2 regions of the Streptomyces sp. NPDC047971 genome follow, and region 1 is predicted to be linked to the other one. Evidence: riboswitches for the same ligand, from Rfam matches in the RefSeq annotation. Region 1 holds a riboswitch; the other holds the start of a gene.
The links. Region 1 has a riboswitch for cobalamin ahead of AB0D99_RS03435 (CoA-acylating methylmalonate-semialdehyde dehydrogenase). Riboswitches for the same ligand answer to the same signal wherever they lie in the genome.
Positions count from the first base shown of each region.

Region 2: linked by a shared signal. The riboswitch ahead of metE (5-methyltetrahydropteroyltriglutamate--homocysteine S-methyltransferase) and the one ahead of AB0D99_RS03435 (CoA-acylating methylmalonate-semialdehyde dehydrogenase) in region 1 are both predicted to bind cobalamin.

Region 1 covers NZ_JBEZNW010000002.1:194,427-199,475, forward strand. Annotated here, with positions in the region: gene mmsB (3-hydroxyisobutyrate dehydrogenase) at 1-182, opposite strand, end outside; gene AB0D99_RS03425 (enoyl-CoA hydratase/isomerase family protein) at 179-1,255, opposite strand; gene AB0D99_RS03430 (acyl-CoA dehydrogenase family protein) at 1,252-2,403, opposite strand; gene AB0D99_RS03435 (CoA-acylating methylmalonate-semialdehyde dehydrogenase) at 2,400-3,899, opposite strand; cobalamin riboswitch at 4,130-4,309, opposite strand; gene AB0D99_RS03440 (MarR family winged helix-turn-helix transcriptional regulator) at 4,388-4,867, opposite strand; gene AB0D99_RS03445 (XdhC/CoxI family protein) at 5,002-5,049, opposite strand, start outside.
Region 2 covers NZ_JBEZNW010000007.1:334-5,382, reverse strand. Annotated here, with positions in the region: gene AB0D99_RS09225 (ABC transporter ATP-binding protein) at 1-1,018, shown strand, start outside; gene AB0D99_RS09220 (aldo/keto reductase) at 1,015-2,049, shown strand; gene AB0D99_RS09215 (glyoxalase superfamily protein) at 2,171-2,503, shown strand; cobalamin riboswitch at 2,638-2,792, shown strand; gene metE (5-methyltetrahydropteroyltriglutamate--homocysteine S-methyltransferase) at 3,005-5,049, shown strand, end outside.

The DNA.
Region 1 (5,049 bases):
ACGTCCGCTGCGGCGGCGGCCGCCCCTGCCGAGTCCGCCGTCTCGACCCCGGCCGCGGCAGCGGTGTCCAGAGCCTCCGGGACGAGGTCGAACCCGAGCACGCGATGGCCGGCGGCGACGAGGTTGGCGGCCATCGGGCCACCCATGCGGCCGAGGCCGATGAAGGCGATGACATCACTCACCAGGGCACCTCCTGAAGGGGGTCGGTTCCGGCCGCGAGCAGCAGGGATCGGCCCGCGCCCGACGGGGCGAAGTAGCGGGCCACGTCCTCGTCGGTGACCTCGCCGAGGGTCGCGGGCGACCAGCGGGGGGTGCGGTCCTTGTCGACGACCTGGGCTCGGATGCCTTCGACGAGGTCGGGAGAGGAAAGGGCCGCGCACGAGACGCGGTACTCCTGCTCCAGCACCCGCTCCAGCGGGCCGAGCCCGCGGGCCCTCCGCAGTGCGGTCAGGGTGACCTTGAGCGCGGTGGGTGACTTCGCGGCCAGGGTGGCGGCCGCCTCCTGCGCCGCCTCCACCCCGCTCGCGAGGAGCCGGTCCACGATCTCCTCGACCGAGTCGGCCGCGTAGCAGTGGTCGATCCACTCCCGGTGGGCGGCCAGTGCACCGGGTGGTGCCTGGCCGACGTGCGAGGTCAGGGCGTCGTGCACGGCGGTCCGCGAGAGGTCCGCGACCAGCCGGTCGAGCCGCTCGGCCGGTACGTAGTGGTCGGCGAGGCCGCAGAGCAGGGCGTCGGCGGCGCCGACGGGAGCTCCGGTCAGGGCGAGGTGGGTGCCCAGCTCGCCCGGCGCCAGGGCAAGGAGGTAGGTGCCGCCGGCATCGGGGACGAAGCCGATGCCGGTCTCGGGCATGGCGACGCGGGAGCGTTCGGTGACGATCCGTACGGTTCCGTGCGCCGAGACGCCGACCCCGCCGCCCATGACGATGCCGTCCATGAGGGCGATGTACGGCTTGGGGTAGCGGGCGATCAGGGCGTTGAGCCGGTACTCGTCCCGCCAGAAGTCGGCCGATGCCGTGCCGCCCGTACGGGCGTCCTCGTAGATGGCGCGGATGTCGCCGCCCGCGCACAGTCCCCGCTCCCCCGCGCCGGAGATCACCACCGCTTCGACGGCGGGATCGTCCCGCCAGGCGGTGAGCGCGGCCTCGATGCTCAGCACCATGGGGTGGCTGAGCGCGTTGAGCGCCTCGGGCCTGTTGAGGATCAGCCGGCCGGTCCGGCCCTCGGTCCGGATCAGGACGTCCTCGTCGCCGGTCATCGCAGGTGCTCCGTCAGGCCGCGGGCGACGATGACGTTCATGATCTCGTTGGTTCCTTCCAGGATCCGGTGGACGCGCAGGTCGCGGACGATCTTCTCCAGGCCGTACTCGCTGAGGTAGCCGTATCCGCCGTGGAGTTGAAGGGCCCGGTCGGCGACGGAGAAGCCGGTGTCGGTGGCGAACCGCTTCGCCATGGCACACAGTTGGGACGCCTTCGGATCGCCGTCGTCGAGTGCCTCGGCGGCCTGCCGGACCAGCGCGCGGGCGGCGGTGAGTTCGGTCGCCATGTCGGCCAGCCGGAACTGCAGGGCCTGGGCGTCGAGCAGCCGGGCGCCGAAGGCCTCGCGGTCGGCGAGGTGGACGAGACTGCGGTCGAGGGCGCTCCGGGCGCCGCCGAGGGAGCAGGCGGCGATGCCGAGCCGGCCGCCGTCGAGAGCGTGCATGGCGATGCGGAAGCCCTCGCCCTCGGCGCCGAGCCGCCGGTCGGCGGGGATCCGCACGCCGTCGAGGACGACCTGCCGGGTGGGCTGCGCGTTCCAGCCCATCTTGCGCTCGTTCGCGCCGAAGGAGACGCCCGCGTCCCCCCGTTCGACGACGAACGCGGAGATCCCGCGCGGGCCCGCGCCCCCGGTGCGGGCCAGGACGACGTACACGTCGGAGGCGCCGGCGCCGGAGATGAACTGCTTCACTCCGCTCAGGACGTAGTGGCCGCCGTCCCGCTCGGCGCGGGCCCGCAGCGCGGCGGCGTCCGAACCGGCGCCCGGTTCGGTGAGGCAGTAGCTGCCCAGGGCCGCGGCGGAGCAGAGCTCCGGCAGCCAACGGGCTCGCTGGTCGGGGTTGCCGTACCGGTCGATCATCCAGGCGACCATGTTGTGGATGGAGAGGTACCCGGCGATGGAGGGGCAGCCGGTCGCCAGGGTCTCGAAGACGAGGACGCCGTCGGCGCGGGTGAGTCCTGAGCCTCCGTGCTCCTCCCCGACGTAGACGCCGCCGAGGCCGAGCGAGGCGGCTCTGCGGAGGACGTCGACGGGGAAGTGTTTGTCCTGGTCCCAGGCCACGGCGTGCGGGGCGAGCTGCTCCTGCGCGAAGTCCAGGGTGACGTCGGCGAGAGCGAGCTGGTCCTCGGTGAGTGTGGTCATCGCGCTCATCCCATCGTCGGGATGGTGAAGCTCGCGCCTTCCTTGACCCCGGAGGGCCAGCGCGAGGTGACGGTCTTGGTGCGGGTGTAGAAGCGAATGGCGTCCGGCCCGTGCTGGTTCAGGTCGCCGAATCCGGACCGCTTCCAGCCGCCGAAGGTGTGGTAGGCCACGGGCACCGGAATGGGGACGTTGACGCCGACCATGCCGGCGCTGACGCGGCGGGTGAAGTCGCGGGCGGTGTCCCCGTCGCGGGTGAAGACGGCCACGCCGTTCCCGTACGGGTGCTCACTCGGCAGCCGCAGGGCCTCCTCGTAGTCGGCGGCCCGTGCGACGCACAGCACCGGGCCGAAGATCTCCTCCTGGTAGATCCGCATGGCCGGGGTGACGCGGTCGAAGAGCGAGGCTCCCGCGAAGAAGCCGTTCTCGTGCCCGGGAAGGGTGAACCCCCGCCCGTCGACGACGAGTTCCGCTCCCTCGTCGACGCCGATGCCGACGTAGCGATCGACCCGGTCCAGGGCGTCCCGGCTGACGAGGGGACCGAAGTCGGCGTCCGGGTCGTCGGAGGTGCCGATACGCAGGGAGGCGATGCGCTCCTTCAGCTTCGCCACCAGCTTGTCGGCGGTCTCCTCACCGACGGGAACGGCGACGGAGATCGCCATGCAGCGCTCTCCCGCGGAGCCGTAGCCGGCGCCGATCAGCGCGTCGGCGGCCTGGTCGAGGTCGGCGTCCGGCATCACGATCATGTGGTTCTTGGCACCGCCGAAGCACTGGGCGCGCTTGCCGTTCGCGGCCGCGGTGGCGTAGATGTGCGCCGCGATCGGGGTGGAGCCGACGAAGCCGAGGGCCTGGACGCGGGGGTCTTCGAGGAGGGTGTCGACGGCCTCCTTGCCGCCGTTGACCACGTTCAGCACACCGGGCGGCAGTCCGGCCTCCAGGAACAGCTCGGCGAGCCGCAGCGGTACGGAGGGGTCACGCTCGGAGGGCTTGAGGATGAACGCGTTTCCGCAGGCCAGGGCCGGCGCTGCCTTCCACAGCGGGATCATCGCCGGGAAGTTGAAGGGGGTGATCCCGGCGACGACGCCCAGCGGGCTGCGGAGCGAGTGCACGTCGATGCCGGCGCCGGCGTTGTCGGTGAACTCGCCCTTGAGAAGGTGCGGGATCCCGGCGGCGAACTCCACGACCTCCAGGCCGCGTTGCAGATCGCCGTGGGCGTCGGCGACGGTCTTTCCGTGCTCGGCGGAGAGCAGTCGGGCGAGTGATTCCCTTTCGCCCTCGACGAGTTGGAGGAACCGCAGCAGGACGCGGGCGCGTCGCTGCGGGTTCCACCGGCCCCATTCGCGCTGGGCCTCCTCCGCGTCGGCGATCGCCGCCTCGGTGTCGGCGCGCCCGGCCAGGGGCACCCTGGCCTGGACGGCGCCGGTGTTGGGGTCGTACACGTCGGCGAAGAGACCGGACGTGCCGGGGGTGTGCTTTCCGCCGATGAAATGGGTGAGTTCGCGGACCATCGAAGCCTGCTCTCGTCAGGTACGGATCCGAGGAAGGCGCGGCCAGGGCCGCGAGGACGGCACCGATCGGGGTGCGCGCACGCGGGTCCTTCCGCGAGACAGGGGAGGGCGAGGGCGCCCTCGTCGAGTCACGAACGCGGGGACAGGGCCTCGGGGTTCGGGTACTCCGCCGGATCACCAGGGTCGTGGTCACGTACCGGTGCCATGCGTGTCTGCTCCATCCTCGTGGACAACACGGAACACCCCACGGCCGGTATCCTGGCTCCCGGATCAGCGCACGCTCTCCGGCCTTCCCGACGGATGGTTTCCGTCAGTGGCCTGACCTGCTGAAGAGCACGCTCCCCGGTCACAGTGGCGGGACCGCGCCGGATTCACACCGGCTTCCCTGCACCGCGGGCTTGTCACGAACATATAGTTGGACGTCCTAGTAAGTCCACCCCTCCCCCGCGGCGTGGCGCGATCACACCGTCATCGCCCGCCGGCGTGGGTCACGAGCCCTCCGCCAGCCCCTCCCAGTGGTCGGCGAGCGCCTGGAGCGTGGCGACGAGCGGTGCGCGCTCCCCCTCGCCGAAGGACTCCAGGAGGATCTTGTCGAGCGACCGGGTCCGGTCGTTGGCCTCGCGCAGGGTCTCGCGGCCGGCGTCCGTGAGGTACAGCAGCTTGCGACGGCCGTCGGAGGCCGCGGTGTGGCGGGCGAGCAGGCCGCGGTTCTCCAGTCTGCGGGCCACATCGGCCATGGTGGAGGTGTCCAGGGAGACGGCGGCGGCCATGGAACGCTGGTCACGGCCGGGATTGGCTTCCACGGTCTGCAGCACCGCGAACTGGGGCCCCGTCAGCACCGGGTCCACCTCCCGCGCCCACACCGCGAGGTACGCCTGGTAGAGGCGGCGGACCTGATAGCCGGGCGCGGCTGTCAGGGCGGCGGGGATCTCCGGGGTGGTCTCGGCGGGCGGGGTCTGGTCGGCCATGGGCCTACTTAAGCACGCACGGCCGACGCCGAGCGAGAGCGGGTGACGGCCGAGCACGGTGGTCGTCGCGGGCGGGCGCCGTGGTTGTCGCGGGCGGGCCCGGTGGTCGTCGCGGACGGGGCGGCCGGGCGCGGTCAGAGTCCCTGATCGGGATGGATCGCGCCCGGCCGGTCGGTCAGCGG
Region 2 (5,049 bases), on a different contig from region 1:
CGTGCTGGCCGTCGGCGCGGGCAGGGTGACGGCCGGGCAGCTCACGGCGGGCACGCTCATCGCGTTCCTGCTGTACGTGGAGCTGTTCTTCGCCCCGATCCAGCAGCTCTCCCAGGTGTTCGACGGCTACCAGCAGGTGGTCGTCGGACTCTCCCGGCTGCGGGCCCTGATGCGGACGCCGAGCGGCACTCCGGGCGCGGCCCTGCCGCGCCGCGTGGGCCGCCTGCGCGGCGCCGTCGAGTTCGACGGCGTGTCCTTCGCGTATCCGGGAGGCCGCGAGGTGCTGACCGACCTGCGGCTGCGGGTCGCTCCGGGAGAGACCGTCGCGCTCGTGGGCACGACGGGAGCGGGGAAGTCCACCGTCGTGAAGCTCCTCGCCCGCTTCTACGACCCTTCCGCCGGCCACGTCCGCGTGGACGGGAGGGACCTTCGGGAACTCGATCTGACGGAGTACCGGCGCCGGCTCGGCGTGGTTCCCCAGGAGCCCCACCTCTTCAGCGGAACCGTGCGTGACGCCATCGCGTACGGGCGTCCGGACGCCTCGGACGCCGAGGTCGAGGCCGCCGCGCGGGCCGTCGGCGCGCACGAGATGGTCGCGGCGCTGCCCCGCGGCTATCTGCAGCAGGTCGGCGAACGGGGGCGGAACCTGTCCGCGGGCCAGCGTCAGCTCATCGCGCTGGCACGGGCCGAACTCGTCGATCCCGACGTGCTGTTGCTCGACGAGGCGACGGCCTCGCTCGACCTGGCGACCGAGCGGCGGGTGACCGCCGCGACGGCCGCCCTGACCCGTCGCCGTACGACGGTCGTCGTGGCGCACCGGCTCACCACCGCCGCGCGCGCCGACCGTGTCGTGGTCCTCGACGGCGGAAGGGTCGTCGAGGCGGGCACGCACGAGGAACTCCTCGTGGCGGACGGTCCCTACCGCGGACTCTGGGACGCCTTCCGGGACGGCTCGGCGCACGCCGTCCCCACCGATCCACATCCCACCGATCACCTGATGCAGGAGAGTGCACGATGACGCAGTACCGCGGTCTGGGCCGTACGGGAGTGAAGGTGAGCCCGCTCTGCCTGGGGACGATGATGTTCGGGGCGAGGGGCAACCGCGACCACGAGGACTCCGTACGTGTCATCCGGCGGGCCCTCGACGCGGGCATCAACGTCGTCGACACGGCGGACGTCTACTCGGCGGGCGAGTCGGAGACGATCGTCGGCAAGGCCCTGGCCGGCGGGCGCCGGGACGACGTGGTGCTCGCCACCAAGTTCCACGGCAGCCTCGGGGAGGACGTCAACGAGCGGGGCAACTCCCGCCGTTGGATCGTCCGGGAGGTCGAGAACAGCCTGCGGCGCCTGGGCACCGACTGGATCGACCTCTACCAGGTCCACCGGCCGGAGCCGGACACCGACTTCGACGAGACGCTCGGCGCCCTGACGGATCTGGTGCGTCAGGGGAAGATCCGCTACATCGGGACGTCGACGTTCGAGCCCTCCGCGATCGTCGAGGGCCAGTGGATCGCCGAGCGGCGGGGGCGGGAGCGGGTGGTCGCGGAGCAGCCGCCGTACTCGCTGCTCGCCCGGGGCGTCGAGCGCGAGGTGCTGCCGGTCGCCCAGCGGTACGGACTGGGGGTGCTCGCCTGGAGTCCGCTGGCCGGCGGCTGGCTCTCCGGCCGCTACCGCAAGGGGGCGGAGCAGCCCCGCTCCAGCCGTGCCGACCGCCAGGCCGAGCGCTTCGACATCGCGTCCCCCGAGAACGCGGCCAAGCTCGACGCGGCGGAGGCTCTCGCGCAGCTCGCGGAGGAGGCCGGGCTGACGCTGATCCAGCTCGCCCTGGCCTTCGTCCTCGAACACCCGGCGGTCACCTCCGCGATCATCGGCCCGCGTACGTTCGAGCAGTTGGAGAGCCAGCTCGGGGCGGACACGGTCCGGTTGAGCCAGGACGTCCTCGACCGGATCGACAAGATCGTGCCCCCGGGCACCACCCTCTCCGCACGCGACGCGGGCTACGTCCCGCCGTCCCTCACGGAACCGGAGCTGCGCCGCCGCGGCCGCTGACTCCCGGCCGGACCGCGCTCGGCGTCGGGCGCGGTCCGGCTCCGCCGCGCGGAGCGCGCGGATCCGGCACCCCGTGCGGGGTGCCGGGCGGATGTCAGAGGTGTCTGCGACGATGCGTCGCATGGACGAGGCAGTCATCCCGGTCCTCCGGGTCAGCGACGCGGCGGCGGCCGTCGCCTGGTACGAGCGGCTCGATTTCACCCAGCAGTGGGTCCACCGCTTCGAGCCCGGGTTTCCCGCGTTCGTGGAGGTGGCCCGGGGCGAGGTCCGCCTGTTCCTGTCGGAGCACCGGGGCGACGCCCGCCCCGACACCCTGGTCTACCTCCGTGTGCGTGATGTCGACGCCGTGGCCGCCGAGTTCGGGGCGCGGGTGGAGGAGGCTCCCTGGGCGCGCGAGATCGAGCTGCGGGACCCGGACGGCAACCGGCTCCGCGTCGGAACGCCCAGGACATGACGCGGGGCTCCGCGCGGGCACCGCGTTGTCCTGATTCCGTATCCGGATGGTGGACTCCGCTCGCCGCTGAGCGGTCGCGCCCCCTAGTCTGGCGGGGCAGCTGGTTCGCCCCGTCCGCCAGGCGGGATGCGTCGTAAGAGGGAACCCGGTGGGAATCCGGGACTGCCCCGCAGCGGTGAGCGGGAACGACCGCCGTCATACGCACTGGGACCGCGAGGTCCTGGGAAGCGACGGCCAGTAGGTGTCCGCCGGTTCGATCCGGTGGGCGTGCTCGCGAGTCCGAAGACCTGCCCGTTGCCCGCACGCGGACGATTCCGCGCGCGGACATCCCGGTGACCTCGTGGGCGGGTTGGGAGTCCCCCGGACATAGTCCAGGGGGAGGACATGGCGAGCGGCACGTGCGGAGTTCTCCCGCGGCGTGGCCCGCGCGTTCTGTCGTTCCTTCGCGTCCGCGTCCCGTCTCCGGGGATGTTTCCGGACACATCTCGCGAAGGAGAGACCGTGACAGCGAAGCCCGCAGCCGCGGCAGCACGAGCCACCGTGTACGGCTACCCCCGCCAGGGGCGGAGCCGCGACCTGAAGAAGGCCGTCGAGGGCTACTGGAAGGGCGGCGTCACCGCCGACGACCTCCGTCGGACGGCGGCCGGCCTCCGCCGTGCGAACTGGCGGCAGTTGGCCGACGCCGGCATCCACGAGGTGCCGACCGGCGACTTCTCGTACTACGACCACGTCCTGGACACCAGTGTCATGGTCGGCGCCGTCCCCGCACGCCACCGCGCCGCCGTCGAGGCGGACGCGCTCGACGGGTACTTCGCGATGGCCCGCGGCACCCGGGACGTGGCGCCGCTGGAGATGACCAAGTGGTTCGACACCAACTACCACCACCTGGTCCCCGAGCTCGGACCCGACACCGTCTTCGCCGCCGACTCCGCCAAGCAGGTGGCCGAGCTGAAGGAGGCCCTCGGGCTGGGCCTGGCCGCGCGGCCCGTGCTCGTCGGCCCCCTCACCTACCTGCTGCTCGCCAAGCCCGCCCCCGGTGTGGCCCCCGACTTCGAGCCGCTGACCCTGCTCGACCGGCTGCTCCCGGTGTACGCGGAGGTGCTCGCCGATCTCCGCGCGGCCGGTGCCGAGTGGGTGCAGCTGGACGAGCCCGCGCTCGTCCAGGACCGCACCCCGGCCGAGTTGAACGCCGCCGCCCGCGCCTACCGGGATCTGGGAACCGCCACCGACCGGCCCAAGCTGCTCGTCGCCTCCTACTTCGACCGCCTCGGCGACGCGCTCCAGGTGCTCGCCGCCGCCCCGGTGGAGGGCCTCGCCCTCGACTTCACCGGCTCCGCCGCGGCGAACCTCACGGATCTCGCCGCGGTCGGCGGCCTGCGCGCCAAGCGGCTGGTCGCCGGGGTGGTCGACGGCCGCAACATCTGGATCAACGACCTGCAGAGGTCGCTGGCCACCCTCGGCACCCTGCTCGGCCTCGCCGACCGGGTCGATGTCGCCGCGTCCTGCTCCCTGCTGCACGTCCCGCTGGACGCGACGGCCGAGCACGACATCGACCCGCGGATCCGCCGCTGGCTCGCCTTCGCCCGCCAGAAGACCACCGAGGTCGCCACCCTCGCGCGCGGTCTCGCCGAGGGCACCGACGCGATCACCGCCGAGCTGGCCGCCAACCGCGCCGACCTCGCCTCCCGCTCCGGGTCCGCCCTCACCCGCGATCCCGCCGTGCGCGCCCGGACCGCCGCCGTCACCGACGCGGACGGCCGGCGCTCCCAGCCGTACACCGAGCGGGCCGCCGCCCAGCGCGCGCACCTGGGCCTGCCGGTGCTGCCGACCACCACCATCGGCTCGTTCCCGCAGACCGACGAGCTCCGCGCGGCCCGGGCCGATCTGCGGGCCGGCCGGATCGACGCCGCCGGTTACGAGGAGCGGATCAAGGACGAGATCCGCGAGGTCCTCTCCTTCCAGGAGAAGACGGGGATCGACGTGCTGGTGCACGGCGAACCCGAACGCAACGACATGGTGCAGTACTTCGCCGAGCAGCTGACCGGTTATGTCGCCACGCGGCACGGCTGGGTGCAGTCGTACGGAACCCGATACGTGCGGCCGCCCGTCCTCGCCGGCGACATCTCCCGTCCTGAGCCGATGACGGTGCGCTGGACGACATACGCCCAGTCGCAGACCTCGAAGCCGGTCAAGGGCATGCTCACCGGTCCCGTCACGATGCTGGCCTGGTCCTTCGTACGGGACGACCAGCCGCTGGGCGAGACGGCGCGGCAGGTGGCGCTGGCCCTGCGTGACGAGGTGAACGACCTGGAGGCAGCGGGGACCTCGGTCATCCAGGTCGACGAGCCGGCCCTGCGCGAGACTCTGCCGCTGCGCGCCGCCGACCACGCCGCCTATCTGGCCTGGGCGACGGAATCGTTCCGTCTCACGACCGGCGGCGTCCGTCCGGACACCCAGATCCACACGCACATGTGCTACGCGGAGTTCGGCGACATCGTCCAGGCGATCGACGACCTCGACGCCGACGTCATCAGCCTGGAGGCCGC